DNA from 4 places in the Sphingobium sp. BS19 genome. Region 2 is predicted to be linked to each of the others. Evidence: predicted binding sites of a transcription regulator. Region 2 holds the regulator's gene; each other region holds the start of a gene.

Region 1 (7,916 bases), on a different contig from region 2:
CCGAACCCGCCACGGCTGAGGCGCGCGACTGCGCCGCCCAGTTTCAGCGTACCGTTGCCTACAGGCGTGCTCGCCGTGATGACACCATCCGCCTGATTATAACTGCCGTACGTGCCGCGTATCTTCAGCATGGGGTCGTCACCAAGCCGCTTCGTCACATATTTAACCGCGCCACCAATGGTGTTGCGCCCATAAAGCGTGCCCTGCGGTCCACGCAGCACTTCGATCCGTTCGACATCGTAGATATCCAGCACCGCAGCCTGTGGACGGTTGAGATACACGTCGTCCAGATAAAGGCCCACGCCCGCCTCGAACCCGGCAACAGGATCCTGCTGACCCACGCCACGGATGAAGGCCGTCAATGTCGAATTGGTGCCGCGCGAAGTTTCGAGAGTGACATTAGGGGAAGAATTGGAAATGTCGGTGATGTCGATGGCACCGGTGCGCTCCAACGTGTCCCCGGAGATCGCGGTTACTGCAATCGGGACATTCAACAGGCTTTCTTCGCGACGCCGTGCCGTAACAACGATGCCGCCGTCGTCATCCGAAACACCCGCTTCCTGCGCAACGACTGGGGACGCCAGGATGCCGCAACATGCCACCGAAGCCAGAGCCAATGTACGAACGGCCGAAATACCAACGGAATGACGCAAAGCCATCATGTAATCCTCTCCCTGAAGGCACCCTGTTTGTAACTGCGCGTTACGGGTTGCCAGTTGCTTTCAAATCCAATACTGAAAGTTGAACCACCTTTCAACTTGAAAATGGAAAGGGGGTCGCGTGGGCGAAAAATGCGACAAATTAGCCACGCAGTGTAAACGAGCACAGGTTCCGGCTGGCGTTCCTGTTCGGTTACATACGCATCGCATGGGAGAGTGAAGGCGGATGAAGGTTGAGGAACCATCGGCTGATGCGAAGGCACCGCGCACCGCGCGTGGCGAACGCACACGTCGTGCGATACTGAATGCGGCCGCCGCTGAATTTGGCGAAAAGGGCTTCCATGAAGGGTCGATCAGCGGGATCACCCGTCGGGCCGGCTGTGCGCTGGGTAGCTTCTACACCTATTTCGATACGAAAGACGCTGTATTCCGCGCATTGGTCACCGACATGTCGGCACAGGTGCGCGACTATGTCGGACCCCGCATTGCCGCCGCGCCGGATCAGATCGCAGCGGAGAAAGAAGGCTTACTCAGCTTTCTGGAATTTGCCCGCGCGCACAAGGAAATTTACCGGATCATCGACGAGTCGGAGTTCGTTGATCAGGCGGCCTATCGAACGCACTACGAAACCACCGCCGAACGCATTACGAGCCGCCTGAAAACTGCTGCCGAACGAGGTGAAGTTCGCTCAGACGTCAACGAAGTCCATGCATGGGCGATTATGGGGATGAACGTTTTTCTGGGCCTGCGCTATGGCGTGTGGGACGAAAGCGAAACTCCCGAAGACGTTGCCCGGATCGCAAACGACATGCTCGCGCGAGGTATCGGCGCTTAACGTCGCAGCAGGAACACCGCATGCTGCGCGAACAGGTTCGCATTGGTATGCGTGGTTTCCTTGACGCCATTCAGAAACCACTGACCGTCGATCGACCAGCCACGATCCTTCACCAGTGCCCGAAAATCGTCGATCGTCAGGTGGTGGATGTTGAGTGTGTCGTACCAGGTATCCGGTAGCAGCCGTGTCACCGGCATACGACCGCCAAAGGCCAGCGACAGTCGGCCGCGCCAGTGCGCGAAATTGGGGAAGCTGACAAACGCCTGACTGCCGATGCGCATCAGTTCCTCGACAACCCGGTCGGGGCGGCGCGTCGTCTGCAGCGTCTGGCTCAGGATCGCATAATCGAAACTCCCTTCGCCATAATAATGCAGGTCTGTGTCCGCGTCTCCCTGGACCACCGATAGCCCGCGCCCAACCGCCGATGCCACATTGACCGGGTCGATCTCCAACCCGCGTGCGTCGACGTTGCGCTGGTCGCGTAGCGCCGCCATCAGCGCGCCATCGCCGCAGCCGACATCAAGCACCCGTGCCCCGGGCGTGACATTGCGCGCAATCAGCGCCAGATCAGGGCGTAGCACCTCTATCTCTGTTCCCCCGCCCGTAAGAAGCCGTCGACTACGCGATTGAGTTCCGGTGCCTCAAGCAGGAATGCATCGTGACCGAAAGGGCTGGCAAGTTCGACGAAACTGGCTTGCGCGCCTGACGCATTGAGCGCGTGGACGATGACACGCGATTCCGCTGTGGGATACAGCCAGTCGGTATCGAAGCTGACCACGCAAAAGCGCGCTTTCGTTTTGGCAAAGGCACGGGCGAGGCTGCCCTCGTGATCCTCGGCAATGTCGTAATAGTCCATGGCGCGAGTGATATAGAGATAGCTGTTCGCGTCGAACCGCTCGACGAAGCTCAGTCCCTGATGCCGCAAATAGCTTTCCACTTGGAAATCCGCGTCGAAGCCGAACGTCTTTTGCCCGCCGGGACTATCGGGACGCGCCTGAAGCCGACGCCCGAATTTTTCCGTCAGCCCAGCTTCGGAAAGATAGGTTATGTGCGCGGCCATGCGTGCGACCGCCAGTCCCGCGCTTGGGACATCACCATCGGCATAATAGTCGCCGCCGCGCCAGCGTGGATCGGCCATGATCGCCTGCCGCCCCACTTCGTGAAACGCGATATTCTGTGCGCTGTGTCGAGCAGTCGATGCGATGACGACCGTCGATTCGACTCGCTCGGGGAATATTGTCGGCCAGGTCAGCGCCTGCATCCCGCCCATCGACCCACCGATGACGGCCCGCAGCCGATCTACGCCCAGATGATCGAGCAGCAATGCCTGCGCCCGCACCATGTCGCCAATGGTGATGACGGGAAAGCGCATCGCATAGGGTTCATCCCTCGTCGGATCGACGCTGGCGGGGCCGCTCGATCCCATACAGCTTCCCAGCACATTGGCACACACGATGAAGTGTCGGGAGGGATCGACCGGCTTGCCTTCGCCGACCATACGCCACCACCAACCGGGCTTGCCGGTCAGCGGATGCTGTGAGGCGACATACTGATCGCCAGTAAGGGCATGGCACAGCAGAATCGCATTCGATCGGTCCACGTTAAGCGTCCCGTACGTCTCATAGGCAATATCGACCGGCGTCAGCATCGCACCGCTGTCCAGCCGTAGCGGGCCGGACAAGCGCACCTGTCGGCCAAGGCCGAAGCGGCTGTCGCTGGGTGCAGGGACGGTAGCCATATCTGGCCGCTAGGGTGCGCGGAGAAAGCTGTCAATCATTGCACCACACCGATTCGGCTCCCTTTGCGTAGCGCAGGCTTTCCCGCTAAAGCGCGGGCCATGACAAAGACCCCATCACCGACATTGAATTCGCCGCAACCCAAGGACTGGATCCTGGGTATCTCCGCTTATGTACCGGGTAAGGCATCGAGCGCCGATGGCCGCCCGCTCATCAAGCTTTCCGCCAATGAAAATCCTCTGGGAACCGGCGATAGCGCCCGTGCCGCGTTTGATGCGGCGAGTGTAGACCTCACCACCTATCCCGATCCCGGCGCAACCCGGTTACGCGAAGCGATAGGCGCCAAGCATGGTTTGGATCCTGCGCGTATCATATATGGTACCGGTTCGGACGAACTGCTGCACCTCGCCGCCAGCGCCTATGCAGGGCCGGGGGATGAAGTGCTATACGTGCGCTATGGCTTTTCGGTGTATGATATCGCCGCGCGGCGTGTCGGCGCAACACCGGTTGTCGCACCTGATCAGGACTATGCGACCGATGTCGACGCGCTGTTGGCAGCGGTGACCGACCGCACCCGTGTCGTCTTTCTTGCCAACCCGAATAACCCGACAGGCACCATGACGTCAGTCGCCGAAATCGCGCGCCTTCATGCCGGATTGCGATCCGACATATTGCTGGTTCTCGATCAGGCCTATGCCGAATATCTGGAGCCCGAAGAGGACGATGGCGGGCTGGCGTTGGCGCGCGACGCAGGCAATGTCTTCGTGACACGTACTTTCTCGAAGATTCATGGGCTTGCCGCAGAGCGCATCGGCTGGGGTTATGCCGCGCAGCCGGTGATAGACGTGCTGCATCGCATCCGTGCGCCATTCAATGTAACGACGGCTGGGCAGGCCGCTGCGGCTGCGGCGATAGCGGACGATGCATGGATCGACGCAAGCCGCGCACATAACACGCGCTGGCGCGAATGGCTGGCGGCGGAAATGACGGCACTGAGCAATCATGGACTGCGCGTCGTGCCGAGCAAGGCGAATTTCCTGCTCATTCTGTTCGAAGGCACGCTGACGGCCGAAGAGGCACTGAACGGATTGATGGCCGAAGGCTATGCGACGCGCTGGCTGCCGGGGCAGGGGCTTTCCAACGGTCTGCGCATCACCATCGGCACCGAGGACCAGACACGCGACGTCGCGCGCATCGTCCGTAGCCTGGTGGAAGCGGCCTGATGTTGCCTTTTGCCCGTGTGACGATCATCGGCTTGGGCTTGATCGGATCGTCGCTCCTGCGCGCGATCCGCGCGGAGATGCCAACCGTAATACTCACCGGGCACGATGCGAGCGCGGAAGTGCGAGAGACCGCGCGGCGGATCGGCTTGGCCGACGACATCACCGATACGGCAGGCGCAGCCGTTACGGATGCCGATTTGGTGATACTGTGCGTGCCGGTGGGTGCAATGGCGGCAGTCGCCACTGACATTGCGGACGACCTGCCCGCCGATGCGATCATATCCGACGTAGGATCGTGTAAGGCGGAGATACTTGCCGCTTTGACGGCTGCGCTCCCCAATAATCCGATTATCCCGGCGCACCCCGTCGCAGGCACCGAAAACAGCGGACCGGAAGCGGGCTTTGCCAGCTTGTTCAAAGGTCGCTGGTGCATCATCACGCCACCAGCGGACGCCAATCCTGTCGCCGTCGAGCGCGTATCGGAATTGTGGAAGCGAATCGGTGCAGACCTCGAAATCATGGATGCCGCGCATCACGATCTGGTGCTCGCCGTTACCAGCCATTTACCGCATCTCATTGCCTACACCATCGTCGGTACGGCCAGCGATCTGGAAAACGTGACGCGATCCGAAGTCATCAAATATTCCGCAGGTGGCTTTCGTGACTTCACGCGCATCGCGGCTAGCGATCCGACCATGTGGCGCGACGTATTCCTGTCGAACAAGGATGCGGTGCTGGAAATGCTTCAGCGATTTTCGGAAGATCTGTCTGCCTTGCAGCGCGCGATCCGCTGGAATGATGGCGACGCACTATTCAACCTCTTCACCCGCACGCGCGCCATTCGCCGTTCGATCATCGAAGAGGGGCAGGACGATCCCGCACCCGATTTCGGCCGCGCGCATGGCTGAGTCCTAAAAGCCGATCTCGGCCGCATAATCGGGATCGGACAGTGCCGTCAGGCGCCGGGCTGCTCGGCGGGCAAATCGTAATGTTTCCGCCTTGCGCCGCGCTGCCGCCAGCGGCTCCGTCGGGGCAGGCCGGATGATTTCCGCATCATATTGGTCCGCGACGATCAACCCGGTGCGGGTTGGCCATAGCACTTCACTTTCGAACGGCGCCAAATCAAAGCCCGCCGGTACAGCCCAGAAATAGCGATCGCAATACTCGAAATAGTCCGCCCACTTCGCGTCACCCAGCAAGTCAGCGCGGCTGCACTTGATTTCTACGATGACGATATGCCCTGCCAGATCGATCGCCATGATGTCGGCGCGGCGCCCGTTGGGCAAAGGCACTTCGGAAATACCGAACAAGTCGTGGCGCTGAAAGAGTCGAAGAACCCCGCGCGTGACGGCCAGCGCCGTTCCCGGAGGGCAATCTGTAAGAATGGAAGCCATGCTTCACACTAGAACAGGAAGTGAACAAATAAAAGGCCGATTCCGGTATCCCTGCTCGGCCTTTTTTTGCTCTCCCCGCATTCCCACGACCACTGTCAGCAAAAGCGACGGGCTGGGGTAGCTATCTCAGCGATAGAAGATGTGATTATCGATGGAGGCCAGCCGTGCTTTGCCCCAACCGGGGGATACGCGACGCGCATGAAAGAACAGGGCGCCTTCGGCTGGGTTCTTCCAGGCATCGTTGATAGCGATTTGGGAAATGGCGACGGCTTCGTGCCAGTCGCGGGTCTGCGTGCTCGGCTGCGGTATGCTGCCGCCACGCACGAAGCTGAACTGGCTGGGCTGACGCACGACGCCGCACAAGCTGTCCGCAAAGCGGCCCGAGCGGGCGCGATTGATGATGACGCGGGCTACGGCGAGCTGTCCAGTCAGGCTCTCGCCTTTCGATTCATAATAGACGGCACTGGCCAGGCAGCGCATATCGTCATTGATGTCAGCGGGAAGCGTCTGCTCGTCGACCAGCTCAGCAAGCGAGGACGCAGTCTGGGCGTCCTGGGAAACATTTGCCGACTGGGACGTTGATGTCGTGCTGGTTGGCTGAACCACTTCCTGCGGCGCGGCGAAGGTAACGCCTGCAGCCTGAGGAGCGGTTGAATTGGGAAGCGCGCGGAGCGTAACGGGAATAGTCTCGTTAGATCCTGCCGCTTGGGAAGCGTCACTTGCCATTACAGCGGCAAGTGCAGACAAAGTAAATGCGGCCAGTGTTGCGGCCTTCAAACGGAAACTCATTCTAACCCAGAATAATGCGGTGAGTCGGCCAGGACACCGTGCCCGTATCGAGCTTATCTTGCGTCCGGTCGCCCCCCGTCTGCGTGTTTACCGTTTTCGCCCCCCATTGAACGAAATTGCGGCAACCTGCGCGTTGGCGTCGGCGCGCCTATGAATGGACCGTTCCGGGGAGTCAACGATCAACAGAGCGATTCAGCGGCCAACCGTTCCGCATCCGCGATATCAAGCTCTATTAACCATAGATCGGGATCGGACCTGCGACGACGGGCAATATATTCTGCCATCTCGTGCGGCGCTGAGCTCTCCTTTGGCCCACAGGACGCAAGTGTGTAGCCCTCAGTGTAATCCGAAATACGCTCAAACAGGCCGGTTTGTTCGCCTTTTTCCAAACATTGCAGCAGGATAACGCCACTGATCGGATCGCCGCGATGGAGGACCATGGCAAAGCCTCCCTCATTTTGCACCCGCCTGATAAGCGCACCTACCAGCATATGGGTGGCCAAACGCGCGGTCATGCTGCGGTGCGGTATCCTGGCAAGGATGACAGCGGAAATTGCGACCGCATAAAAGTGCCGGTGCCGCGCCCGACTTCCTCGCCTTCACTGTCGATCAGGCTCGCTTCGGCCACATAGACCCGGCGCTTCCCGCTGATCCAGCGCCCTTCGGCACGCAATCGCCCCGGATGAATCGGGCGCGTAAACAGTAGGTTGAAACTTGTGGTCAGAAGGAAACGATCGCTGACCAGACTGTTCGCAGCGTAAAAAGCCGCATCGTCCAGCATCTTGAAATACACGGTGCCATGTACGGCACCGGCAGCATGGAACAGCGTTTCATCAACGTCGAAGTCGATATGCGATACGCCCGCATTCGAGATCGTCAAATCGGAACGAAACAAGCTATTGATGGGCGCCGAACGATAGAGCTGCTCCAGCGCACGAAAATGCGCTGCTTCCCCACTGGGCGGCGTAGCGTCGTCAGGCAGCGTCACGAGCCTCATTACCCGAAAGCAAAGCGAACAGCGCTTCACGAGATCCGACACCCCGGAGTCGTGCAATCTGTGCATCGTTACGCAGGTAGCGTGACACCCGCGCCAACGTCTTCAAATGCTCAGCCCCGCTATCGAGAGGTGAAAGAAGAGCGAACACCACATCCACCGGCGCGTTATCCACCGCGTCGAATGGAATGGCAGATTCCAGCAAAATCACCAGACCGCATACCCGATCCAGCCCCGGAATCTTGGCATGGGGAATACCGACGCCACCGCCAAAACCAGTCGAACC
Region 2 (7,916 bases):
GCAATTGCGTTCTTCACCTTAACCGTCCTTTGCGTGCTGCTGGACGTTCCGCTTGCTGCAGATCGCGTGAAACGGGTTGCTTTGCCGGGCAACGCTGACACCCTTAAGCAGATTGTTGTGACCATCCTACTGATAGGCATTACGACCAGCGTAGCCGTAGATCGAATTTTCCGCCAAATTCTGTGCATCCTTGATTCTGTCGTAGCAGGTCAGCCGTTTGTGTCGGCAAATGGCTCACGGCTCCGAGCTATGGCGTGGTATTTATTAGTAATTCAGATTCTTGACACCGGCTTCGCTTTTGCAATTCGCACAATCAACCATCTCGTTAATCACGCGCCTTTTGGTTGGGGACCGTCTGCAACCGGATGGATTGCGATACTGCTTCTTTTTGTTCTAGCCCATGTTTTTACACAGGGAGCAGCTATGCAGGATGAACTGGAGGGTACAGTTTGATGCCTGTCAGAGTGCAACTTGACGATCTTCTCTGGCAGCGGCGCATGACGCTCACTGACCTTGCAGATCGCGTCGGCATCACGCTGGCAAACCTCTCGATCCTAAAGACAGGCAAGGCCAAGGCTATCCGTTTTTCAACATTGGAAGCGATCTGTCGGGAGCTTGGCTGCCAACCGGGAGATTTGCTGAGTTTCGAGCTGGAGTGAACGCCATGCTATGGTCGTTACGGAGCGTCTATGTGCGTTGCTGGCGCTATGCTTTTGCTTGCCCTGTGCTATTCAGCTTACCGATCGTGACCGAAGCGATGCAGCACGTCGCTGAGTATAGCCAAGGCTTTTATGCCGATCTCGCCAGCGCCAAGGCAAACGAGCATAGCATGCTCAGGATGGCGTTCGGCACCGTGAAAATATTGTCGGTGCTGATAGCGCGCTATTGGGTTATTCGCTGGTTAGAATGGGGCGATGGCAAACGAACTTTCGGTTTTGATGGTCGAAGCATTGCGACATTCACGCCTTGGCTGATTTTCGAAGCTGCAATCACCTTTCCAACGATCTGGCTACCCGTTTTTGCGCCCTCGCTCGGTAGACCTGTCATGATTCTTAGCATCATCTCATTTGTTCTTAGTCTGCTCTTTTCCGATTGGAGCCGAGCAGCTTCAATAGGTCAGAGCGGCGGTCCGGTCCGTTCAGCCCGAAAGGTCGCACCAGTATTTCTTTGGGCGTTAGCGTTCAATCTAATTGCATTGCTGCCTATAATGACTTTGCATTACGCATTGATGATGGTCGCAATGAACGGACACCACGTAATACGATGGATAGTATTAGCGGCAGACACAATAGTCGTAGGATACTTAAGCGCTATCGTTTGTGGCGTACCTTGGTTTGTTTCCGAGCATGCTTTAGCGCGGTTCGCTGTTAGGCACGCTAAACTACAGTAACTGAAATAGCAGCATCTCGCCAACCCATCAATTATACCGTCGAAGAAGCCCCGCCAGTTTGCCCTGGATGCGGACCTGTTGCGCGTTGTAGATCTGCGGTTCGTAAGCGCTGTTGGCGGGGTCCAGGCGGACGCGGGGGCCGTCTTTGCGGAAATATTTTAGGGTGGCTTCGGCATCGTCGATGAGAGCGACGACGATCTGGCCGTCGCGCGCAACTTCCGTACGCTGGATGAGTGCGAAGTCACCGTCGAGGATGCCGGCTTCCATCATGGAGTCGCCGGAGACTTCCAGCGCATAATGTTCGCCTGAACCTAGCAGGGCCGCAGGGACGGACAGCATGTTCTGCCCTTCCATCGCTTCGATGGGAACACCGGCGGCGATGCGACCGTGCAGCGGGATTTCGATCACATCGTTGGCGGCGATGGGGATATGCGGCACGGATACCTTGGGCGGAATGACCGCAGGGGTCGCGGCCAGCAGCGCAGCAGCCTTTCGCGCGCGTTCCAGTCCTTCGGGAAGTTTCAGCACTTCGAGCGCACGGGCGCGGTTGGGCAGGCGGCGGATGAAGCCGCGTTCCTCCAGCGCGTTGATGAGGCGATGGATGCCGGACTTGGAACGCAAGTCGAGCGCTTCCTTCATCTCCTCGAACGACGGGGAAACACCGCCTTCCTCAAGGCGATTGTGGATGAACGTGAGCAATTCTTGCTGCTTGGGCGTTAGCATATCAGACCTCATCCTTTGGAACGGACGGGGAACGTATAGGAAACGCATGGGGTCACGTCAAGCGTTTGGCGATTATGCGCGTGAGGACATGCAAGATGCCGTTCCCCTGCGAAAGCAGGGGGCCAGAGGGCAACAAAGCACTGCGCGTGAGACCCTGTTCCCCTGCTTTCGCAGGGGAACAGGTACATGCTCAAGGGCGATACGTGCCGCGATTGCCGATTATATCGGCAGGATCGTGACTGGGGTGCCTTTCTCTGCGGCGGCGGAGCCTGCGGAGCGGACGATCAGGCAATCGGCGGCGGCGAGGGCGCGGGTGGCGGCGCTGTCCTGCGCGGTGAGGGCGACGGCACCTTCCTGCGTCATCCGGGCGCGCAGATATTCGTCGCGGGTGCCGGTGGCACCCAGATCGGTGGCCAGCGGCGCCGTGGTGAGGCGCGGCAAGGGCGTGGGATCGCCGGACAGATGACGGACGAGCGGGAGCAGGAACAAGGTTGCGGTGACGAAGGCAGATACCGGATTGCCGGGAAGGCCTAGGAAGGTCGCGCTGCCCAGCGTTCCGGCGATCAACGGCTTGCCGGGGCGCATCCGGATCTTCCAGAAGTCGAGCGTACCGCCTGCCGCTGCGAAGGCAGGGCGGACGAGGTCGTGATCGCCCACTGACGCGCCGCCAGTCGATACGATGATATCGGCGTGGCGGGCATCGAAGGCTGACGTCATGGCGGCAAGATCATCGGGAATTATGCCCATATCGTCGACATCGCAGGGGAACGCGGCGAGCATGGCGGCGAGGAGTATGGCGTTGGAGGAGGGCAGCTTGCCCGCCGGAATAGGCGCGCCGGGGGCCACGAGTTCGTTGCCGGTGGACAAGATGGCTATGCGGGGGCGTCTGTGGACGGGGAGCGCGCCGTATCCGCCGAGCGCGGCGAGGCTGAGTTGTGTCGGGCCGAGGCGGGTTCCGGCGGGGAAGAGCAGATCGCCGCTGGCAAAGTCCGATCCGCGCGGACGGATGTGGAGGCCGGGGGGCAAGGGGTCGTCGGTCGCGGGGGTAAGGGTGTCGCCCTCGCGTGTTGCATTTTCCTGGATGAGTATGGCGTCCGCGCCGAACGGAACGGCGGCGCCGGTGAAGATGCGCGCGGCTTCGCCTGCGCCGAGCGGTCGGGGGAGCGGGCCGCCTGCGCAGCTTTCCTGCGTGACATGCCAGGGGCCATCGCCCGCCGCGAGCGCATATCCGTCCATCGCGGACAGGTCAGCGAAGGGTTGATCGCGTAGGGAGGCTATGTCGGATGCGAGCCAGCGGTTGGTGCAATGGGCGAGGGGCGCGTCCTCGTGGGGTAGCGGACTGGCCAGCGCGAACAGTCGCGCCTGTGCGTCCGCTACGGCGAGCAGGCTCATCGTGCTGCGTGCCAATCGCCCGACTTGCCGCCGGTTTTGGATAGCAGGGCGATGCTGTGGATTGTCATGCCCTTATCGAGCGCCTTTGCCATGTCGTATACGGTAAGCAGGGCGACCGAGACAGCGGTGAGCGCTTCCATTTCCACGCCCGTTTGCGCGGCGGTGCGGGCGGTCGCCTTTGCGGTGACGCCGGTGTCGTCGAGGTCGAAGTCTACCGTCACGGCGCTGAGCGGGAGCGGGTGGCACAGGGGAATGAGATCGGCGGTCTTTTTCGCGGCCATGATCCCGGCGACGCGCGCAACGGCGAGGACATCGCCCTTTTTTACCAGTCCCTGCGCGATGGCCTCGGCAGCTTCGGGGATCATGTCGATACGGCCAGTGGCGACGGCTTCGCGCACGGTGGTCGCCTTGGCCGAGACATCGACCATGCGAGCGGCGCCTTCGGCGTCGAGATGGGTGAGGCCTGTCATGCGCCGAGCAATTCGCGGGTGGCGGCTTCGACATCGGGCTGGCGCATCAATGCTTCGCCGATGAGGAAGCAGCGGACGCCGCGCTCCGCCATGGCGTTGAGATCGGCGCGTGTCGTGAGGCCGCTTTCGGCGACGAAGGTGCAGCCTTCCGGCGCGCGATCGACCAGTTCGTACGTGCGGGCGAAATCGACGGAGAAATCGCGCAGGTCGCGATTGTTGACGCCGATGAGCCGCGATTTGAGTTTGAGGGCGCGTTCCAGTTCGGCAGCGTCGTGGACCTCGACCAATGCGTCCATGCCGAGCGCGAGGGCGGCATCTTCGATATCGGCCATCTGCGCATCGTCGAGCGCGGCGGCGATGATGAGGATCGCGTCTGCACCGATGGCGCGGCTTTCCAGCACTTGCCAGGGGTCGACCATGAAGTCTTTCCGCAGGACGGGAAGAGTACAGGCCGCGCGGGCGGCGATGAGATAATCCTCATGCCCCTGAAAATAGGGCGCGTCTGTCAGGACCGAGAGACAGGCCGCACCGCCCGCCTGATAGGCGGCGGCGTGGGAGGCTGGATCGAAATCGGCGCGGATGAGGCCTTTGGAGGGGCTGGCTTTCTTGACCTCTGCGATGAGGCCGTAGCGGGTGCTGGCCTTGCGGTCGAGCGCCTGACGGAAGCCGCGGGGCGGGGTCTGATGCAGCGCCCGATCGTGTAGGTCTGCGACGGCGATGGCGCTGCGGCGCGCGGCAACTTCCTCGCGCTTGGTTGCGCAGATTTCGGTGAGTTTGTTGGTCATGTGTACGCTATCCAGCAGTTCAGCAGGGCGTTGGCCAGCCCCTTGTTGATGGCTTCGGCAGCTTCTTCGACGCCCGTGGGCAAATCTGGCACGGCGCCCGCGACCATCAGCGCTGCGGCGGCGTTGAAGAGGACGGCATCGCGATAGGCACCGGGTTCGCCCTGTAACAGTGCGCGCAGGGCAGCGGCGTTGTGGGTGGCATCGCCGCCACGGATGGCGTCGATCGAATGGGCAGGAAGGCCCGCATCGGTAGGCGACCAGCGGCGCATGGAGACGATCCCGCTACTCGTAATATCGGCAATGTCGTTGCCGCCTGCGACGGAAAGTTCGTCCAGTCCTTCGTCGCCCGAGACCACCATCGCCCGGTCCGCGCCAAGCATCGCGAGCGCTTCGGCATAGATCGGCACGTAAGCGGGGCGCGCGATGCCGATAAGCTGGCGGCGCACTTTGGCCGGATTGGCGAGGGGACCCATGAGGTTGAAGATGGTGCGGCGGGCCAGAGCCTTACGGATCGGACCAAGGCGTTTGAGGGCAGGATGGTGATTTTGCGCGAACAGGAAGCAGATGCCCAGATCGGCCAGAGAGCGTTCGGCAAGTTCTGCGGCGCGGGTCAGATCGAGGCCGAGGGCCTCGAGCGTATCAGCCGCACCGGATTTGGACGAAGCGGCGCGGTTGCCATGTTTAGCGACTGGCACATCGCAGGCGGCCACGACCAAGGCTACCGCGGTGGACACGTTGAGCGTGTGGTGCCCGTCGCCGCCGGTTCCACACACATCGATGGCATTGGCAGGTGCGGAGATAGGGATCATCCGGTCGCGCATTGCCTCGGCAGCGGCAGCGATCTCAATGGAGGTTTCCCCCCTATCGCTCATGACGATCAGGAAATGGGCGATGTCTTCGTCCGACGAGCCGCCGTCGAGCATGGTTGCGAAAGCCTGCGCGGCGGTAACCGGATCTAGGGGCAGGGACGGATCGGGAAGCGCGGACATGGTTGCTCCCTTAGCCACAGCGCGCGAATCCTGTCGAGCGATAAACCGCTTAATCTCAGGCGCGCTCTTTGACCTTCATGCCTGCAGCCGTCATGAAATTGGCGAGCATCGCGTGGCCATGCTCGGTGGCAATGCTTTCGGGATGGAACTGAACGCTGTGGATGGGCAGGTCGCGATGGCGAAAGCCCATGACCGATCCGTCATCGCTGGTGGCGTTGACGAGCAGGCAGTCGGGAATATCCTCCACGATGAGCGAGTGATAGCGCGTCGCGGTAAAGGGCGAAGGGATATCAACGAAAAGCCCGGTGCCGTCATGGGTGATCGGCGATGTCTTGCCGTGCATCAGACCGCCGCGCACCACGCGCCCGCCGAAATATTGTCCGATGGACTGATGGCCTAGACACACGCCCAGCAACGGCTTGCGCGCATCGGCGCAGGCACCCACGATGTCGAGGCTGATCCCGGCTTCATTGGGGGTGCAGGGACCGGGCGAGAGCAGGAACGCTTCTGCGCCGGAGGACATGGCCTGTCCGGCAGACATGGCATCATTGCGGACGACTTCGACTTCGGCCCCCAGTTCCATCAGATAATGGACGAGGTTCCAAGTGAAGCTGTCGTAGTTGTCGATGACAAGGATCATGACCGCATTACTGCCCGAAACCAGCGGAGCGTGCAATCGCCACCGCTTCGCGCGCTGCGGCAAGAAGTGCCCCACTCTTGGCTTCGCATTCGCGTTGCTCATATTCGGGCACGCTGTCTGCGACGATGCCTGCCCCTGCCTGAACGTGCATCACGCCGTCTTTGAGGACTGCGGTGCGCAGGACGATGCAGCTATCCATATTGCCGTCCGGGCTGAAGTAGCCGACGCCGCCAGCATAAGCGCCGCGCGTTTCCGGTTCCAGTTCGGCGATGATCTCGCACGCGCGCACCTTTGGCGCGCCGCTGACGGTACCTGCGGGGAAGCCCGCGAACAGCGCGTCGAGGGCGTCTTTGCCGGGTGCAAGCTGACCCACGACGTTGGAGACGACGTGCATGACGTGGCTGTAAAATTCCACGCCATAGCTGTCGGTCACGGTGACGCTGCCAGCACTGGCGACGCGGCCGACATCGTTGCGACCAAGGTCCAGCAGCATCAGATGCTCGGCGCGTTCCTTGGGATCGGCGAGCAGGCTGTCGCGATTGGCTGCGTCCTCGGTTGCCGTTTTGCCGCGCGGTCGGGTGCCGGCGATGGGGCGAATAGTGACTTCGCCGTCACGTGCGCGGACGAGGATTTCCGGGCTGGACCCGATCAGCGCAAAGCCGGGGAGATCGAGATAATAGAGGAAGGGCGACGGATTGATCCGGCGCAGCGCGCGATAAAGCGCGATCGGCGGGAGTGTAAAGGGGCTGGTGAAGCGTTGGGCCAGCACGACCTGAAAGATATCGCCCGCGACGATATAGTCCTTTGCCGCGTTCACCATTTCGCCATAGCGGCCATCGGGCAGGATCGGTGTGACGACGACGTCAGGCAGCTCGATAGATGGCGCGGCGTCGGGTATTGGCCCGGCGAGACGCGCCGCTGCAGCATCGATGCGATCATGCGCGGCGGCTATGGCTTTGTCCGGGTCGGTGAAGCTGCCCTTCCAGACAGGCGCAACGAGAAACAGCGCATCGGCCAATCGGTCGAAGATCAGGATGACGGTCGGACGGACGAACAGCATGTCCGGCACGTCGATGGGATTGGCAGCCGGGCGAGGCAGCTTTTCAACCAGCCCGATGGTTTCATAGCCGAAATAGCCGACGAGACAGGCCAGCGCCGAAGGCAGCGCGGGGTCCATATCTGCCTTGCATTCTTCGACGAGCGCCCGAAGTGCGGCGAGTGCGCCATGATCGGTCGGCACGAACGCATCGCGATCGGTCTGCCAGTGCCGGTTGATTGCCGCTTCGTCACCGACAGCGCGGAACACAAGGTCGGGTGCGAGGCCGATAAGACTGTAGCGCCCACGCACCGCGCCGCCCTCGACGGACTCCAGCAGGAAGTCGCCGCGATCCGGCTCGAACAGTTTCAGCGCAGCGGAGATTGGCGTGTCGGTATCGGCAATCTGGCGACGCCAGATGAGTGCCGACCGGCCCTCCGCCAGCGCTTGCCGTGCCGAAGCGTTCCCTTCCAGCTCCGTCGTCATAGGAT
Region 3 (7,916 bases), on a different contig from region 2:
CGATGGCATCCAGATTGTCGCGGATGGGCTGTTCGCGCGGAATATCGCTGAGCGCGCCGAAGATTGTACGGAAAAAGCCGGGCAGCGGCGCCACTTCCCCCTCGGCCAATTCGTGCGCCTCCCCGCTACGCGTCAGCTTTATGCTGCGGCTATGCGGCTTGGGATCGATGTAGACAAAGCGCCTGTCGACTTCCCGACGCGAGGGGCGATTGCGCAGCGCGCCGATAGCCTGCGCAAACGGGGCATTGGCAAGGATAGACCCATCGATGAGCACTGCGTCTTCGGCTTTGCCCAGCGCGCTGTGGCGCGGCAACACCCGTTTAAGAAACGCTTCCCTCCCCGGCCAATGCCGCTGCCGCTCTTCCAGTACGCCGTCCAGCTCGCGCACCGTGAAAGGCGGAAAGGCCCCCGGAAAGCTGGCCGTGGCGCGCGCCGCAAAGGCCAATTCGATGGGATCGGCAAAATTTCGTTCATCGCGCGACCGGCCGCGCGCGCAAAAGCCCAAAGACAACCTATGCTCGGTCTCGATCACATGCGGCGGGCTATGCAGTTCCAGACTCTCGGGATAGCCTTCGAAATCGGTGACCGTCACGAACAGATCGAGCGGATGCCCCGGCGGCAATAGCGGCGTACCGGCAGGCTCCCTCGCCATCGCATCGAAGGCGTCGAGCAGCATGTTGCTGAACCCCGCCCCGCCAAAGGGCGGCTCGAACCAGCGGGACCGGATAAAGCGCGATAGCTTCATCCGCACTTCTTCCCGTGTCTCGGGCGCGACCGTTCGCTCCACAGCGTCACCCGGCCGCCGCGCCGCCATCCACACCAGCGGAGAGGCCCAGAATTTCGTGAACTTCGCCGCCGGACGCGCATCGGGGTCGAGCAGCCGGTCTATATCGGCATATTCCATCCACAACGCGGTCAGCGGATCGAGCGACTGGCCTGTCTCTATGGCTTGCGCCAGGAATATGCCGTTGATCCCGCCCGCACTCGCCCCCGCAATGATGTCCGGCAGGATACGCAGTCTGGTGCCCGTCTCCGCTTCGATATCCGCAATCAGATCGCGATAGACGGTGCGCGAGCTACCATGCGGATCATCCTTTGCAATGCCGTCATGAAAATCCCGGCTGGCCCGTGCCAGATGCCAGATTTCCTTGGTGATCCCGTGCATGTAAATGGCGAGACTGATCCCGCCATAACATACCAGCGCCAGCCGAAGCTCCTTCTCCCTCATATGCGACGCATCGCAAATGCAGGGAGGAATGTCACGATCTTAAGCCAGAGCGAATTCAGCCCAGATCGGCAGATGGTCAGACGCCTTGCGCGACGCTGCGCTTTCATGGACGCCGCAAGCACTCAATGTCAGCCGCTCACAATACATAATCCTGTCCAGCCGCGCGACAGGCCGCCGTGCATGAAAGCTGCGTCCGCACGGCGCAAAGCGGTAATGCCGCGCGAAATCGGCCAGGCATCCCCGGTCGGCGCTCCATTCGTTGAGATCGCCCATCAAGACCGTCGGCATCGCATCGCGCGCGCCGGCGGCATGGATGACCGCGGCGGCCTGCCGACGGCGCCACAATCCCGACAGGTCGAGGTGCATCCCGAACAGCCGTACCGGGCTAACCGGCGTCGTCACTTCGGCCATGATCGCACCGCGCGGTTCCAGGCAGGGGAGATGGACGATATCATGCGCAGGAACATCCATGTCCTTGCGCACCAATATGGCATTGCCATGCCAGCCCATGCTTTCCACCCGTACATCCAGAGGCACGGCGCGATATGGACTGTGGCTCTCCAGCAAGCGCGCCGGAATGGCGGCAAGGCGCGGGCCGAAACGCCGGTCTGCCTCCTGCAACGCCACGACATCGGCATCCAGTTCGGCCAGCACGTCCAGGATACGCTCCGGACTGCGACGGCGATCCGTCCCTATGGCTTTACGGATATTGTAGGTGGCGACACGAAAGGTGGTTTGTCCCATGATCGTCCAATGCCTCAATGTCCGCTATGTTTCCACCCATCAGCGCAAACAGGACTAGTGTTCCGCATATGTTCTGATATGAAGGACGGGATTTAGCGGGATTTGGGAATGGCCAAGGCAAAACGTAAATTCGTGTGTCAGCAATGCGGATCGATCGCCCCGCGCTGGCAGGGGCAGTGCGACGACTGCGGCGAATGGAACAGCCTGTACGAAGAAGCGGGCGACACCGTGTTCGCCGCCAAGCACGACCTCCAGACTGGAGGACGCGCATTGCAGATGATCGGCCTCGACAGCGCCATTGCCCTGCCGCCTCGCGCCAGCACCGGCATCGCGGAATTCGACCGCGCTTTGGGCGGCGGTCTCGTATCGGGATCGGCGACATTGATCGGCGGCGATCCGGGCATCGGCAAATCCACGCTGCTGTTGCAGGCAGCGGCACGGATGGCCATGCGCGGTCTGTCGGTCGCCTATATCAGCGGTGAGGAAGCGGCCGATCAGGTGCGTCTCCGCGCGCAGCGGCTCGGCCTCGGCAGCGCCCCTGTCCAACTGGCCAGCGCGACGTCCGTGCGCGACATCCTGACCACCTTGGGCGAAAGCCAGCCCCCTGCCCTGCTCGTCATCGATTCGATCCAGACGATGCACAGCGACTTGATCGAAGGCGCACCGGGCACTGTCAGTCAGGTCCGCGCCTCTGCGCAGGAATTGATCCGCTTCGCCAAACAACGCGGCACTGCCGTCGTGCTGGTTGGCCATGTGACCAAGGACGGCAGCATCGCCGGTCCCCGCGTGCTCGAACATATGGTCGATACGGTGCTCAGTTTCGAAGGCGAGCGCAGCCATCAATATCGCATCCTGCGCGCGATCAAGAACCGCTTTGGCGGCACCGATGAAATCGGGGTGTTTTCGATGGCGGAGGAAGGGCTAGCCGAAGTCAGCAATCCTTCCGCCCTGTTCCTCACGCATCGCGACGAATCGGTGACGGGCGCGACGGTCTTTCCGGCTCTGGAAGGCACCCGCCCTGTCCTCATCGAGATACAGGCGCTCACCGTCCGCCTCGCCAGCGGCGCAACGCCCCGCCGCGCGGTCGTGGGATGGGACAGCGGACGCCTTGCCATGATCCTTGCGGTGCTGGAGGCGCGCTGCGGCCTCAGCTTCTCGACCTGCGAAGTCTATCTCAATATCGCGGGGGGATACCGCATATCCGATCCTGCCGCCGATTTGGCTGTGGCCGGTGCCTTGATCTCCGCGCTTGCAGAAAAGCCGATACCTGCCGATGCCGTTCTCTTCGGCGAAGTCGCGCTTTCCGGGGAAATTCGCCCCGTCGCGCACGCACCCATGCGCTTGCGCGAAGCCGCCAAACTGGGCTTCGACCGTGCCCTCGTCCCCGCTTCGGTGGCGGATGGCGCAAAGGGCATCACGCTCAGCGGCTATCGCACCTTGGCACAGTTCGTCGATCATATGCTTGGAAGAGGATGATAGAGTTGCCTCTTCCCTCCCTGCCTCTAACCTTCTAAGTCCACGGCCATGACCGCTCTCGACATTTTCGTTCTGCTTATCGTCGGTGGCGGCGCAGTGTTGGGGCTGTTCCGCGGCTTCGTGATGGAAACACTGTCGCTGATCGCCTGGGTACTGGCGGTGTTCGCCATCCGCCTGTTCCATGCACCTGTATCGGCAATCCTCACCGAATATGTCGGAACGGAAAGCGGCGCGGCTGCGCTTGCCTTTGTGCTCGTATTTGGCGCGACCTTCGCCATCGGCAAATTCATCGCCAGCGCTTTGGGCGCACGCACGCGCAAATCGATCCTCGGCCCTGTAGATCGGGTATTGGGCGGCGGCTTCGGTGCAATCAAAGGCCTGATCGGCGTGACTTTGCTGTTCCTGGCTTTCACGCTGGTGCACGACACCATCTATGGCGGCGGGTCGCAGCGTCCCGATTGGCTCAAATCCTCGCGCACCTTCCCGCTCCTCGATGCCAGCGGGCGCGCGATCAGCGAATTTCTGGAAGAGCGCCGCACGGGTGGAACGGACGCGCAATAATCACGCGACGCCTTCTATCCGACATCAATGTCGCCTACATGGGCGAAGATGAGTGCTCCCTTATACAATACCGACATATTGCGGCTTGCCACCAGCATTCCGCACCACGAGCGTCTTGCCGACCCCGACGCCAGCGTCGAGCGCCGCTCCGCAACTTGCGGTAGCCGCGTGACCGTGGACGTGCGGATGGACGACGCCGGAAACATCGCAGACCTTGGTCTGGAAGTGCGCGCCTGCGCCCTTGGGCAGGCCTCCGCCTCCCTGATGGCCGCCAATGCCGTGGGCCAAAATGTCGATGCGCTATTGCAAGCCCGCGATAAGCTGGCTGCCTATCTTGCCGGAACGGACGACGACCTCGCCTTCTGGCCGGGCCTGTCCGTCCTTGCCCCGGCGCGAGACTATCCCGCCCGCCACGCCTCGATCCGCCTCAGCTTCGACGCCGTCGCACAGGCCGCGGCGGACGCCGTAAAGGCCGGCGTCTGATGGCTGTTGCAGAGGCCGTCAGCGCCACGGATATACTCCTCTCCGAAGGCGTAATCCTGCTCGGTGCAGGCGTTGCTTTTGTCATCCTCTTCCGTCGCTTCGGCCTCGGTGCTGTCCTGGGTTACCTCGTCGCGGGTGCAATCGTCGGTCCGCAGGGACTGGCTCTGGTCGGCGGCGGGCAATCCAAACTCGCCATCGCCGAAATCGGCATCGTCCTGCTGCTGTTTCTGGTCGGTCTCGAACTCAATCCCGCCCGTCTTTGGCGGCTAAAACGCGACATCTTCGGGCTGGGCCTGTTGCAGGTCATCGCATGCGGGCTCGCGCTTACCGGCGTCATCTTCCTGTTCACTGGCTTTAGCTGGGGCGCAGCGCTGGCCCTCGGCCTGCCTCTCGGCCTGTCGTCGACCGCGCAGGTTCTGCCAGGCCTGAAAAGCAGCGGCCGGATCAACTCGCCCTTCGGTGAAAAGGCATTCTCGATCCTGCTGTTTCAGGATCTCTCGATCGTCCCGCTCATCACCATCATCGCGGCGCTCTCCCGCAATCCCGCCGACGCCGCCGGTCCGCCGGGGTGGCAGATGGCGCTTTATACGGTTGGCGCCATAATCGGTCTGGTGCTGGCCGGTCGCTTCATTCTCAGCCCGCTGCTCCGCCTTGTCGGCAATCTGGGCGAGCGTGAACTATTTGTGGCCGTCGGCTTATTTACCGTACTGGCCAGCGCTGCGCTCATGCACAGCCTGCATCTTTCGACCGCGCTCGGCGCATTCGTGGCAGGCGTGATGCTGGCGGATTCGCCTTATCGCCATGAGATCGAAGCCGATGTGGAGCCGTTCCGCACGATCCTGCTCGGCCTGTTCTTTCTGGCGGTCGGCATGGTGCTGGACATCCATGCCGTTCTGGCCAATCCGATCTTCGTCATCAGCCTGGCGGTCGTGCTGGTTGCGGTAAAGGCGGCCATCATTACCGGTCTCGCCCGCGCCTTCGGGATAGACTGGCGACAGGGTCTCGCTTTGGGCCTGTTGCTCAGTCAGGGCGGCGAATTCGGCTTTGTCCTGTTCGCTCAGGCACAAAACGCTCTCCTGATCGCGCCCGAAGCGGCCAGCCTGTTCAGCGCCATTGTCACGCTGTCCATGGCAACCACGCCGTTCCTAATGCTGTTCGCAAGCAGGCTGGAATTCGCCACGCCCAAGGACGGTTCCGATATGGATGGTCCCGAACTTGCCGAACAAGGCACGGCGCTTGTCATCGGCTACGGGCGCTTCGGTCAGACGGTTGCGCAAATGCTGATGGCCAGCGGCTGCGCGGTCACGATGATCGACAAGAAACCCGCCCAGATCGAAGTGTCGGGCCGCTTCGACGTTAAGGTCTATTACGGAGACGGCACGCGCATCGACCTGTTGCGCCGTGCCGGAGCGGAGGATGCCCGGATCATCGCATTCTGCCACGACGACTCCAATTTCGACCGCAAGCAGCTCGAACCGATCATGGAGGCCTTTCCGCAAGCGGCGATATTCGTGCGCGCGTTCGACCGGCGACAATTGATGGAATTGAGCGAACTCGACATCACCGGCACGGTTCGCGAAGTCTATGAATCGGCTGTGTGCATGGGTTGGCAGGCGATGCAAGCGCTCGGCATGTCGGACGAAGCCATCGCCAATGTCGAACGGCAATATCGCGATACCGACCGGGAACGCCTCGACCGGCAGATCGCGGCGGGCGGCGATATTTATGCGGGCCGGGGCATGATGTATAATGCGCAGCACCGCGCCGACCCGCTTCTCATCGTAAACACCGTGGAGGAAGGCGCATGATCGCTATGCTCGCTGCATTGTCTGCTGCTCTGGCTGTAGGGGCAGGTGCCTTCGGTGCGCACGGTGCATCCTCTCCCCAAGCCGCCGAGTGGCTGCGTACCGGCGGCATGTATCAGCTCGTTCATGCCGTCGCAGCCCTTGCGATCATGAGTATCGCGCGCGGTCCCGCGACGCTGTTGCTGGCGGGCGGCGCAATCTTCGGGGGCACGCTTTACATCATGGCTTTGGGTGGCCCGCGCTGGCTGGGCGCCGTGACGCCGATTGGCGGCAGCTTGCTGATCGCCGGATGGCTATGGCTCGCGTGGATCTACTTTCGCAGCTGACTTGGCGGCGCCCCGGCATTTGTCGGAACAATAAAGAACATTCTCCCAATCGCGCGCCCATTTCTTTCGCCAGACGAAGGGGCGATTGCAGATCGGGCATATTTTAGACGGCAAGTTCGCTTTCGCGACGCCATTGGGCATCAGCCGCGTTCTTCGTCCAGAAAGGCCGCGACGTCGGCCAGATCGACGTCCTTCGCCAGAAACGTTTGCCCGATCCCCCGCGCCAGCAGGAACGGCAGCTTCCCGCCCGCCATCTTCTTGTCATGCAGCATATGCGCCACCAGTTCCGCGCCGGATGCCTTAACATGGGCGCTCGCCAGATCATGCGGCAATCCGACAGTCTGCAGATGCGCAGTCACCCGAGCGGCATCCGCCGGATCGCACAGTCCCTGCCGCGCCGAAAAGCGGAAGGCCAGCGCCATGCCCGCCGCCACGCCTTCGCCATGCAACAGCGTGTCGGAAAAGCCTGTATCGGCTTCCAGCGCATGACCGAAGGTATGGCCCAGGTTCAGCAGAGCGCGCCGCCCGGTCGTTTCCCGCTCGTCATCCGCTACGATGGCAGCCTTCGCGCGCACGCTCTTTTCGATGGCATAGAGCTGCGCGGCCCGATCACCGGCAATCAGCGCAGGGCCATTTGCCTCGCACCAGTCGAAGAACGCGGCATCGTCGATCAGCCCATATTTCACGACTTCGGCATAACCCGCCGCCACTTCGCGAGACGGCAAGGTGTCGAGCGTCGAAGGATCGATCAACACAAAGGCCGGCTGATGAAACGCGCCGATCAGGTTCTTGCCCGCCGCGCTGTTGATGGCCGTCTTCCCACCGACCGAGCTATCGACTTGCGCCAGCAAGGTCGTCGGCACCTGCACGAAATTGCATCCGCGCTTCAGGATGGAGGCCGCAAAGCCGACCAGATCGCCGATCACCCCCCCGCCCAGCGCGACGATATGATCGCTGCGCTCCACTTCCAGCGCCAGCAACCGATCGAGCAGCGTTTCCAGATAGCGCCAGCTTTTCGTTCCTTCGCCCGATGGCAGAACGATAGGCTCGATGGCCACACCCCCTGCGGCAAGAGAAGCCTCCAGCCGGGTCAATTGCGCGGCGGCAACGTCATCGTCCGTAACCACGACCAGACGCCCGCCCCGCGCAAAGCGGGCCAGATGGGTAGCAGCCTGATCGAGCGCACCTTCGGCAATCAGGATATCATAGCTGCGGCTACCCAAGGTCACCGGAACGGTCGTCATAATGCTAGAGCTTTCACGATATTTTCGACGGCGGTTTCATGCGGTGCGA
Region 4 (7,916 bases), on a different contig from region 2:
GCCGCAGTTGCGAGTGCCAATACAGGCAAAACGGTACTGCACCGAAGTAAGGTCTTTAACATGAATTTAGCCCCCATCATTTTTGATATGGGGAGGTTTTGGGCGTCTGTTTCTAAGCTGGCAATCGTAATACTGCCTTGTCTACTGGTCTGATGTCACAATTCTGAATTATGTTGCGGCGGTGCAACATTTTACGCACTTCGCTTGAATGTATTCAGCAGCCGGATATTGATCGGTCGCCGGAATGACGGAAAAACGAAGCGTTACCTTCGATGCCATAAATACGGACAGCTGCATGCGCGGACGGAAGTTCACGCAATGTTTCGCTTGTACTTAATAGGAATGGCAAGACAGCAGCGCGGATGTGCTGAGCGCCATCGTTGTCGAGATTCAGTTGGCGGATAGCCAAAGCTTGCTTCATGAGATCATGTGATTTTTGCCCCTAACCAGCGCAAATTCTGTTTTGAATAAGCCTTCACGTCATGCGAGCGGCAAAAAAAATGGGCGACGGTACGCCGACAGCTATTTTCGTCCACAACTGATCGCCTGTCCAACAGTCGACCGGCAGCTATCGCCGTCTGTCCGCTGGAAAGCTGACAGTCTCAAGTCGGCCATTTTTGCAAGTTGCCGGGGGGATCAGAGCAGCGCCGCTGCTGCTTCACCGCTCGCCTTCAACCAGGGTTCGCTGGTCCGCTCGATCTCGATGAGGTCGTCCGGAAAGCCACGTGACTGGAAGCCGACCACGTCTTCGATCGTGCCATGCAACCACTGGTCATATTCATGCCGCATCAGCAGCACCGGCATGCGATCGTGTATCGGGCGGATTGCCTCATTGCAGTCGGTCATGAGGCCCGTGTAGACCGATCCCCACTCTATGCTCTCGCGCCAGAATCCTGCCCAGGCGAACACGGCCTCACCCTTCACCCGGAACCATGTCCGTGTCTTGCGGCCCTTCTCGCCTTCGGCTTCGGCAAAGGCAGTGACCGGGATCAGGCAGCGCCAGTGCGGCTTGGGCGCAATGCCGCGCCACATTGGCTTCGTTACATCAGCGACGTTGTTCACCGGCAGCGGCTTGATCGGCAAGCCAGTACGCTTGCTTTTCTGCGGTAGCGGAAATCCCCACGTCATCGACTGGAGGATACGCTCGCCAGCCTGCTCGCGTACCACCATGCCGGGCCAGCCGGGCACCGTCTCGTCCGCCGCGTTGAAGGGGGTCGGAATTTGCGCGCTGAACAAGGCGGCAATTTCCGCGGCAGGTTTCTTGGCCTGGTAAAGATTGCACACGCACCGTTAATGGCATGGCCCATGCAATCCGCCAAGGGCCGGATGACAGTGTTGGACAGCCAAAGGAAAGCTGGCGAAGGAGTGGGCTGCATAGAGTGCCGTCATTCTACGACACTCAACGATCGTGCAATGATCAATGGGTGCAAGATCTCACCAGGCAATCCGCCGCGCCGCCTCAAGACGAGGCGGTGCGGCAATGACATCAGGCAGAGGTCTAACTGCCATTCGATGGCGAACGTTCCGTATGCGACTGAAATGGAAGCTGCGTGTCAGTTGGATCGACTTTCGAAATCTTCACGTCTACTGGTCGGTCGGCCGATATATCACCTGCCTCTCCACCGAGGGGAAACAGGGATCGCTCTTCTTCTTCTTCTTCTTCTTGCAAAGCCACCTCCGCTTCGCGCTTGCTGCTGGCCGCCATCGCGCCATTCAATCTAAGCTCTTCGAGGTGCCCCATTAGCCTTTCGTTACGACGTTGCGCTGCTTTGAGATCCTCATCAAGCTTGGCCGTCCTGAGCCATTCCAGTTTGAGATCGTTTTCCGTTTTACATAATTGCTCGATGATGTCGGCGTTTTCTTCCTCGGCCTGCTCAGCGCGCTGCCGGTCTACCGCAATGCTCGACTGGGCAAGCCCATGATAGTATTGTGCGACTGCGTCAGTCGACCGCCTGAATATGGCCAACAATGTCTCGTTCGACTGCTTGAGCCCCTCCTGAAATGTATTTTCTGCTTCAGGCGGCACATAGATGTGCGACGAGCCAGCAATTTGTGCCTGCCGCTTCCTCCAGTCTGCAAGCATCTCATAGAGCTTACCGCCCGCGCTGCAGCCAAGCCTCTTCGCCACTTGATAGCCCTTGACTTTGGCTGGCGTACAAGCTTCCTCTGATTGTATTGCGGCTGCGGCCGCATCCACCATTTTCTGGGTAATCTTTATCTCGTTCGTGTTCATCGTCATTCTCGCTTCTGCGGCGGGCGAGCGACACGCGCGATATCGCGCGATGTCTGGCGATATCGCGCGATATCGCTACTGTCGTTGTCCAACGCCCGCATTTCAGTAATGCATGCAGCTCATGGGCTCACACGCACAATTCTGCGGTAATGATCTGAAGTTAGGGAGCGTCCCAATGTGCAGGGGGGTGGCTCAGATGCCGGAGCGCCGTGTACATCACGTGACCAGCATCATGTACCAGATCGCGGGTCCGTATAAACAAGTCGATCAAAATGCCGAGTGCCAACAAACCGAGTAGAGTGGTTGCAAGATGGCGAATTCGTCCCCACACGCCCTTGCGCCGCTCTTCCTCTGCTTTGATTAGTCGATAGACGATGAGCAACACCTTCCCCATCGGGGTAATCTTATTGTCTTGGAGCATCTTTTCTGCAAGCGCTTGGCTGTTGATCAAAGATTCAGGTTCCACAAAATCAAATATAGAGCGAAACCGGGTCTTCGACAAGTCACATCAGATAAATTATCTTGTAGGAGCCACTATATCGCTAATAGAACAGCGCCTCCACTTGTGCAGCAATAAGTTTTTGTCGTGAGAGTGAATAATCGACTATCATAATTGTGTCACAAAATTCAGCCAGTTGGCAATGCCATTGGTGCGTTATCATACCGTGCCACACCAAGTCACTTCTGCGTCTTTCAAGGCCGGCGTAGAAAAATTTATGTGCATCGGAATGGCGGATTTGCGCCACTGTTGCTTGGTACGTCGCGGTCGGGCGACTTGACGAACGCCTCGCGCAATAAGAACATAAGAGGAACGTAACGCCACTTCTGAGTCTTGACCTGTCATGCGCCAATCCACCGTCATCGATACTCTGCGTGGCCATATCGCCGCGATCGAAGGCGTGGCGGCACGGCATGCAGTTCTGCCGTTCGGCGTTGATACGATAGATCAGCGCCTGCCGGGCGGCGGCATTGCAGCGGGCGCGCTGCATGAGATCGCAGGCAGCGTCGATCTGGCCGATGATGCCAGTGCCACGATCTTCCTGGGGGGCATGCTGGCGAGGATGGAGGGGCCAGTATTCTGGTGCCTGCGCTGGCGCGACCTGTTCGCTCCGTCCCTGCATCTGGCCGGATTGCACCCGGACCGGGTCGTCTATGTCGAGGCTGGCAGCGACACCAATGTCCTGCTCGCCATGGAAGAATGCCTGCGCCACGCCGGCATTGCTGCTGTCGTCGGCGAAGTCAGCCGCTATTCGACGACGGCATCAAAGCGGCTGCAACTCGCCGCCGAAGCCTCGGGCGTGACGGCGTTCGTATTCCGCCGCGCCTCCATGCCCGCGGCGCTGGCAGAGGGCACGGCGGCTGCGACGCGCTGGCGCATTACCGCGCATCCAAGTGCACCGCTGGGTATCCCAAGCCTCGGCCGACCACGCTGGCATGTCGCGCTGGAACGCGTGCGCGGTGGCACACCGTACAGCTGGATCGTGGAGGGGGCTGATGCGCAGGGTCGTATCGCTCTTCCTGCCGCACTGGTCGACAGACCGGCTGCGGCGGAAGACCGCCAAGTCGCCGCCTGAAGCGGGAAAGCCACAGCTGCCGCTGGTAACAGCAATGCCCGACCACGGGCGGCGCATCATCGCGTCGGTCGATCAGGCAGCGCGCAGGCTTGGCATCATGCCCGGCATGACGATCACGCGGGCGCGGATGCTTAGCCCGGACCTGCACATCGTCGATGCCGATCCGGACGCCGATTGGGAAGGGCTGCGTCGCCTCACCCTATGGGCAGGGACACGCTATTCGCCGATTGTCTCACCCGATCCGCCGGACGGCATCTGGATCGACATCACTGGCTGCGCACAGCGGTTCGACAATGAGCGCGCATTGCTCAAGGATCTGCACCGGCGTGTCGCTGCCAATGGGCTTGGCGTACAGATCGCGGTTGCCGACACGGCAGGATGCGCGCACGCAGTCGCGCGGCATGTGCCCTCCGGCAGGCCGACGACCATCCTGCCCGGCGAGCATCGCAACGCGATGGCATTACTGCCCATCTCGGGCCTCCGATTGGATGCCGTGACCGTTGATGGACTACGCAAGCTGGGTTTCGAGCGCGTCGAGCAGATCATCGCCACCCCGCGTGGACCGCTCGCCAAAAAGGTTCGGACGCAATCTGCACCGCCGGCTGGATCAGGCGCTGGGCTTTGTACCCGAACCACTGCAGCCGATCTTTCCCGATCATCTGCCGAGCAGCCGCCGTGACTTCATGGAGCCTTTGTCGACGGCAGAAGCCTTTACGCAGGTGATGGGTGACCTTACCGCGGAGATAGTCGAGCATCTTGGGCATATCGGTCAGGGCGCGCGCCGGCTCGACTGCTACTTCCATCGTGTTGACGGACAGATACAGGCGGTCCGCGTTGGCACCGCCGTGCCGTCGCGCGACGGGCAGCATCTTGCAAAACTGCTATCGGCACGAATCGAGACGGTAGATCCCGGGCTTGGTATCGAAGCCATGACACTGGTCGCGTCGCTGATCGAGCCATTGCGGCCAAGCCAAGGCGAAAGTCTGCAGAGCCTCGTCCAAGGTGGGCCGGACCTTGCGGCGCTGGTCGACACCCTCGCCAACCGCTTCGGCCAGCGCAGTCTGTACCGGTTAACGCCGCAGGCCAGTGCCATGCCCGAGCGATCGGTCGCCATGGCGCCGGCGGCTGGCGCGCCACACGATGTCGCCTGGGACGACACACTGCCACGCCCGTGCCGGATGCTGCATCCGCCCCAGCCGGTGGACGTGATGGCGATGCTGCCCGACCATCCTCCTGCGATGTTCGTCTGGAGGGGCAAGCGCTTCAAGGTCACGCAGGCCGATGGTCCCGAGCGGCTGCACGGCGAGTGGTGGCGCGAGCGGGGCCATGAAGCGCAACAGCCCTTTGCCGTGCGCGATTATTATCAGGTCGAGACCGAAACCGGCGGCCGTTATTGGCTATTTCGCATGGGCGACGGGACAAATCCCGCCACGGGCCCGATGCGCTGGTTCATCCACGGAGCCTTTGCATGATCCATCGTGGATCACGCCGCAGTTCTTGTCGTCGCAGCGCATGATGAGCGGTGCAGCATCGTCCTATGTCGAATTGCAGGTGACGACGCATTTCAGCTTCCTGCGCGGTGCGTCCTCGCCGGAGGAACTGTTCTCCGCCGCCGCGCTGCTGGGACTGCCGGCGCTGGGGGTGGTGGACCGCAGCAGTGTCGCCGGAATCGTCCGCGCATGGGATGCGCAGCGCGCCACCGGCGTGCGTTCGATTGTCGGCTGCCGGTTGGATCTCATCGACGGCACCGCGCTGCTGATCTATCCGACCGACCGCGCCGCTTATGGCCGGATGTGCCGATTGCTTACCATCGGCAAAGAGCGGGCAGGGAAAGGCGCGTGCCACCTCGATTGGGCAGCGCTGGAGGCCTGGCAGGAGGGACTGCTCGCCATGCTTGTCCCAGATCGTGCGGACACGGTCACGCAGGCGGCGCTTGTACGCCTGTCCCGCATGTTCGGGGATCGCGCGTATATGGCGCTGACGCTGCGCCGCCGACCGCGCGATGCTATTCGGTTGCGCGATCTTGCCATCATGGCTGCTGCCGCCAGCGTACCGACCGTTGCGACGGGCGACGTGCTTTATCATTCCCCTGATCGCCGCTTACTGCACGACGTCGTGACCTGCATCCGCGAGAAATGCACGATCGATGCACTGGGTAATCGCCGCGAGCAGTTTGCAGACCGGCATCTGAAAAGCGGCGAAGAGATGGAGCGGCTGTTCCCCCGCTATTTGAAGGACACCGGCCCTGTTGCCCGCAGCGCCGAACTGGCAGCGCGCTGCACCTTCAGCCTCGACGAATTGCGCTATCAATATCCGGACGAGATTCGCGTGCCCGGTCGCACGCCGCAGCAGGAACTCGTACGGCTCACTTGGGAGAAAGCGCCGGAACGCTATCCAGACGGCATCGACAAGCCGGTCCGCGATCAACTGACCCATGAACTCAAACTGATCGCGCAGCTGGATTATGCGCCTTACTTTCTGACCGTTCATTCCATCGTCGCCTTTGCCCGCTCACGCGGTATATTGTGCCAGGGGCGCGGCTCTGCCGCCAACTCGGCCGTCTGCTATGTGCTCGGCATTACCTCAATCGACCCGGTGCGATCCGAACTGCTCTTCGAGCGATTCGTGTCGGCCGAGCGACGCGAGCCGCCGGACATCGATGTCGATTTTGAGCATGAGCGGCGCGAGGAAGTGATCCAGTGGATCTACGAAACCTATGGTCGCACCCGTTCGGCGCTGACCGCCGTCGTCACCCGCTACCGCGCCCGTGGCGCGGTGCGCGAAGTTGGCAAGGTTCTGGGTCTCTCCGAAGATATGACCGCAGGTCTTGCTTCATCGGTATGGGGCTGGAGTCGCGAAGGGGTCGAAGAACGCCATGCGCAGGAACTGAACCTTGATCTCGCCGACCGCCGCCTGGCACTGACGCTGGAATTAGCCAAGACGCTGATCAATACGCCGCGGCATCTGTCGCAGCATCCCGGCGGCTTCGTGCTGACCCGCGACCGGCTCGACGAACTGGTGCCGATCGAACCCGCCGCGATGGACGATCGGCAGGTGATCGAGTGGGACAAGGACGACATCGACGCCCTGGGCTTCATGAAGGTCGATGTGCTGGCGCTGGGCATGCTCTCCTGCATGCGGCGGGCTTTCGAGTTTCTGGAAAGCGCCAAGGGGATACGCCATGATCTTTCGACGATCCCCGCCGAAGATCCCGCCACCTACGCGATGATCCGCAAGGCAGACACGCTGGGCGTGTTCCAGATCGAGAGCCGCGCGCAGATGGCGTCGATCCCGCTGATGGCGCCACGCACCTTCTACGACTTGGTCATCCAGGTGGCGATCGTGCGTCCTGGACCGATACAGGGCGAGATGGTCCATCCCTATCGCCGCCGTCGCAATGGCGAGGAGGAAGTGACTTATCCCACCGAAGAACTGCGCCGGGTGCTGGAGAAGACGCTGGGCGTGCCGCTGTTTCAGGAACAGGCCATGCGGGTCGCGATCGAATGCGCGGGGTTTACTGCCAGTGAAGCCGATCTACTTCGCAGGGCAATGGCGACGTTCAAGCTGACCGGCGGCGTCAGCCATTTTCGTGACAAGCTGATCGATGGGATGGTGAAGCGCGGCTACGATCATGACTTCGCCGAGAAGACCTTTCGCCAAATTGAGGGCTTTGGCTCCTATGGCTTTCCGGAGAGCCATGCTGCCAGCTTTGCGCTAATCGCCTACGCCAGCAGCTGGATGAAGTGCCACCATCCGGACGCCTTCTGCGCCGCGCTGCTGAACGCGCAGCCAATGGGCTTCTATGCGCCCGCGCAGATCGTGCGCGATGCGCGCCGGCATGGCGTTGAGATACGCCCCATCGATGTCAACCACAGCCGCTGGGATTGCACGCTCGAAAACGCTCGCGGTCGCTACAAGGCGGTGCGGCTGGGCTTGCGCATGGTGCGCGACTTGTCCAACGGCGATGCCGCTGCGATCGTCGCGGCACGGGGTGACCAGCCCTACACCAGTGTCGAGGAGCTCCAGCGCCGCGCAAATGTTGGGCGCGGCGCGCTCGATCGTATCGGCGAAGCCGACGGCTTTGGATCGCTCGATCTCTCCCGGCGCGC

What was found. The regulator LexA, encoded in region 2, represses DNA repair genes until DNA is damaged. The targets are predictions, from matches to a motif close to GTTCCNCNCTTGTTCT.
Region 1: a site for LexA is predicted at 5,858-5,873, ahead of QMG56_RS09600 (MmcB family DNA repair protein). Genes of this name have one in related genera too.
Region 3: a site for LexA is predicted at 2,032-2,047, ahead of radA (DNA repair protein RadA). Genes of this name have one in related genera too.
Region 4: a site for LexA is predicted at 3,031-3,046, ahead of QMG56_RS04355 (ImuA family protein). Genes of this name have one in related genera too.

What each region holds. Positions count from the first base shown of each region.
Region 1 is NZ_BSEF01000007.1:55,087-63,002, reverse strand. It holds gene QMG56_RS09630 (TonB-dependent receptor) at 1-659, opposite strand, end outside; gene QMG56_RS09625 (TetR/AcrR family transcriptional regulator) at 886-1,494, shown strand; gene metW (methionine biosynthesis protein MetW) at 1,491-2,081, opposite strand; gene QMG56_RS09615 (homoserine O-acetyltransferase) at 2,078-3,232, opposite strand; gene QMG56_RS09610 (histidinol-phosphate transaminase) at 3,332-4,453, shown strand; gene QMG56_RS09605 (prephenate/arogenate dehydrogenase family protein) at 4,453-5,361, shown strand; gene QMG56_RS09600 (MmcB family DNA repair protein) at 5,365-5,847, opposite strand; gene QMG56_RS09595 (cell wall hydrolase) at 5,974-6,636, opposite strand; gene QMG56_RS09590 (DUF1491 family protein) at 6,816-7,151, opposite strand; gene QMG56_RS09585 (PaaI family thioesterase) at 7,148-7,633, opposite strand; gene QMG56_RS09580 (PTS sugar transporter subunit IIA) at 7,611-7,916, opposite strand, start outside.
Region 2 is NZ_BSEF01000002.1:33,777-41,692, reverse strand. It holds gene QMG56_RS02630 (DUF2975 domain-containing protein) at 1-453, shown strand, start outside; gene QMG56_RS02625 (helix-turn-helix transcriptional regulator) at 453-659, shown strand; gene QMG56_RS02620 (hypothetical protein) at 656-1,390, shown strand; gene lexA (transcriptional repressor LexA) at 1,418-2,113, opposite strand; gene QMG56_RS02610 (molybdopterin molybdotransferase MoeA) at 2,333-3,505, opposite strand; gene moaC (cyclic pyranopterin monophosphate synthase MoaC) at 3,502-3,975, opposite strand; gene trpC (indole-3-glycerol phosphate synthase TrpC) at 3,972-4,760, opposite strand; gene trpD (anthranilate phosphoribosyltransferase) at 4,757-5,749, opposite strand; gene QMG56_RS02590 (aminodeoxychorismate/anthranilate synthase component II) at 5,805-6,389, opposite strand; gene trpE (anthranilate synthase component I) at 6,397-7,911, opposite strand; gene QMG56_RS02580 (SurA N-terminal domain-containing protein) at 7,916-7,916, opposite strand, start outside.
Region 3 is NZ_BSEF01000005.1:231,312-239,227, forward strand. It holds gene QMG56_RS07265 (patatin-like protein) at 1-1,228, opposite strand, end outside; gene QMG56_RS07270 (endonuclease/exonuclease/phosphatase family protein) at 1,268-1,972, opposite strand; gene radA (DNA repair protein RadA) at 2,081-3,448, shown strand; gene QMG56_RS07280 (CvpA family protein) at 3,497-4,009, shown strand; gene QMG56_RS07285 (iron-sulfur cluster assembly scaffold protein) at 4,058-4,492, shown strand; gene QMG56_RS07290 (cation:proton antiporter) at 4,492-6,300, shown strand; gene QMG56_RS07295 (DUF423 domain-containing protein) at 6,297-6,623, shown strand; gene QMG56_RS07300 (DUF2256 domain-containing protein) at 6,591-6,764, opposite strand; gene aroB (3-dehydroquinate synthase) at 6,764-7,867, opposite strand; gene QMG56_RS07310 (shikimate kinase) at 7,864-7,916, opposite strand, start outside.
Region 4 is NZ_BSEF01000003.1:158,738-166,653, reverse strand. It holds gene QMG56_RS04380 (TonB-dependent receptor domain-containing protein) at 1-20, opposite strand, end outside; gene QMG56_RS04375 (hypothetical protein) at 215-421, opposite strand; gene QMG56_RS04370 (SOS response-associated peptidase) at 637-1,284, opposite strand; gene QMG56_RS04365 (hypothetical protein) at 1,499-2,239, opposite strand; gene QMG56_RS04360 (hypothetical protein) at 2,394-2,699, opposite strand; gene QMG56_RS04355 (ImuA family protein) at 3,076-3,807, shown strand; gene QMG56_RS04350 (DNA polymerase Y family protein) at 3,728-4,486, shown strand; gene QMG56_RS23330 (DUF6504 family protein) at 4,491-5,279, shown strand; gene QMG56_RS04340 (error-prone DNA polymerase) at 5,323-7,916, shown strand, end outside.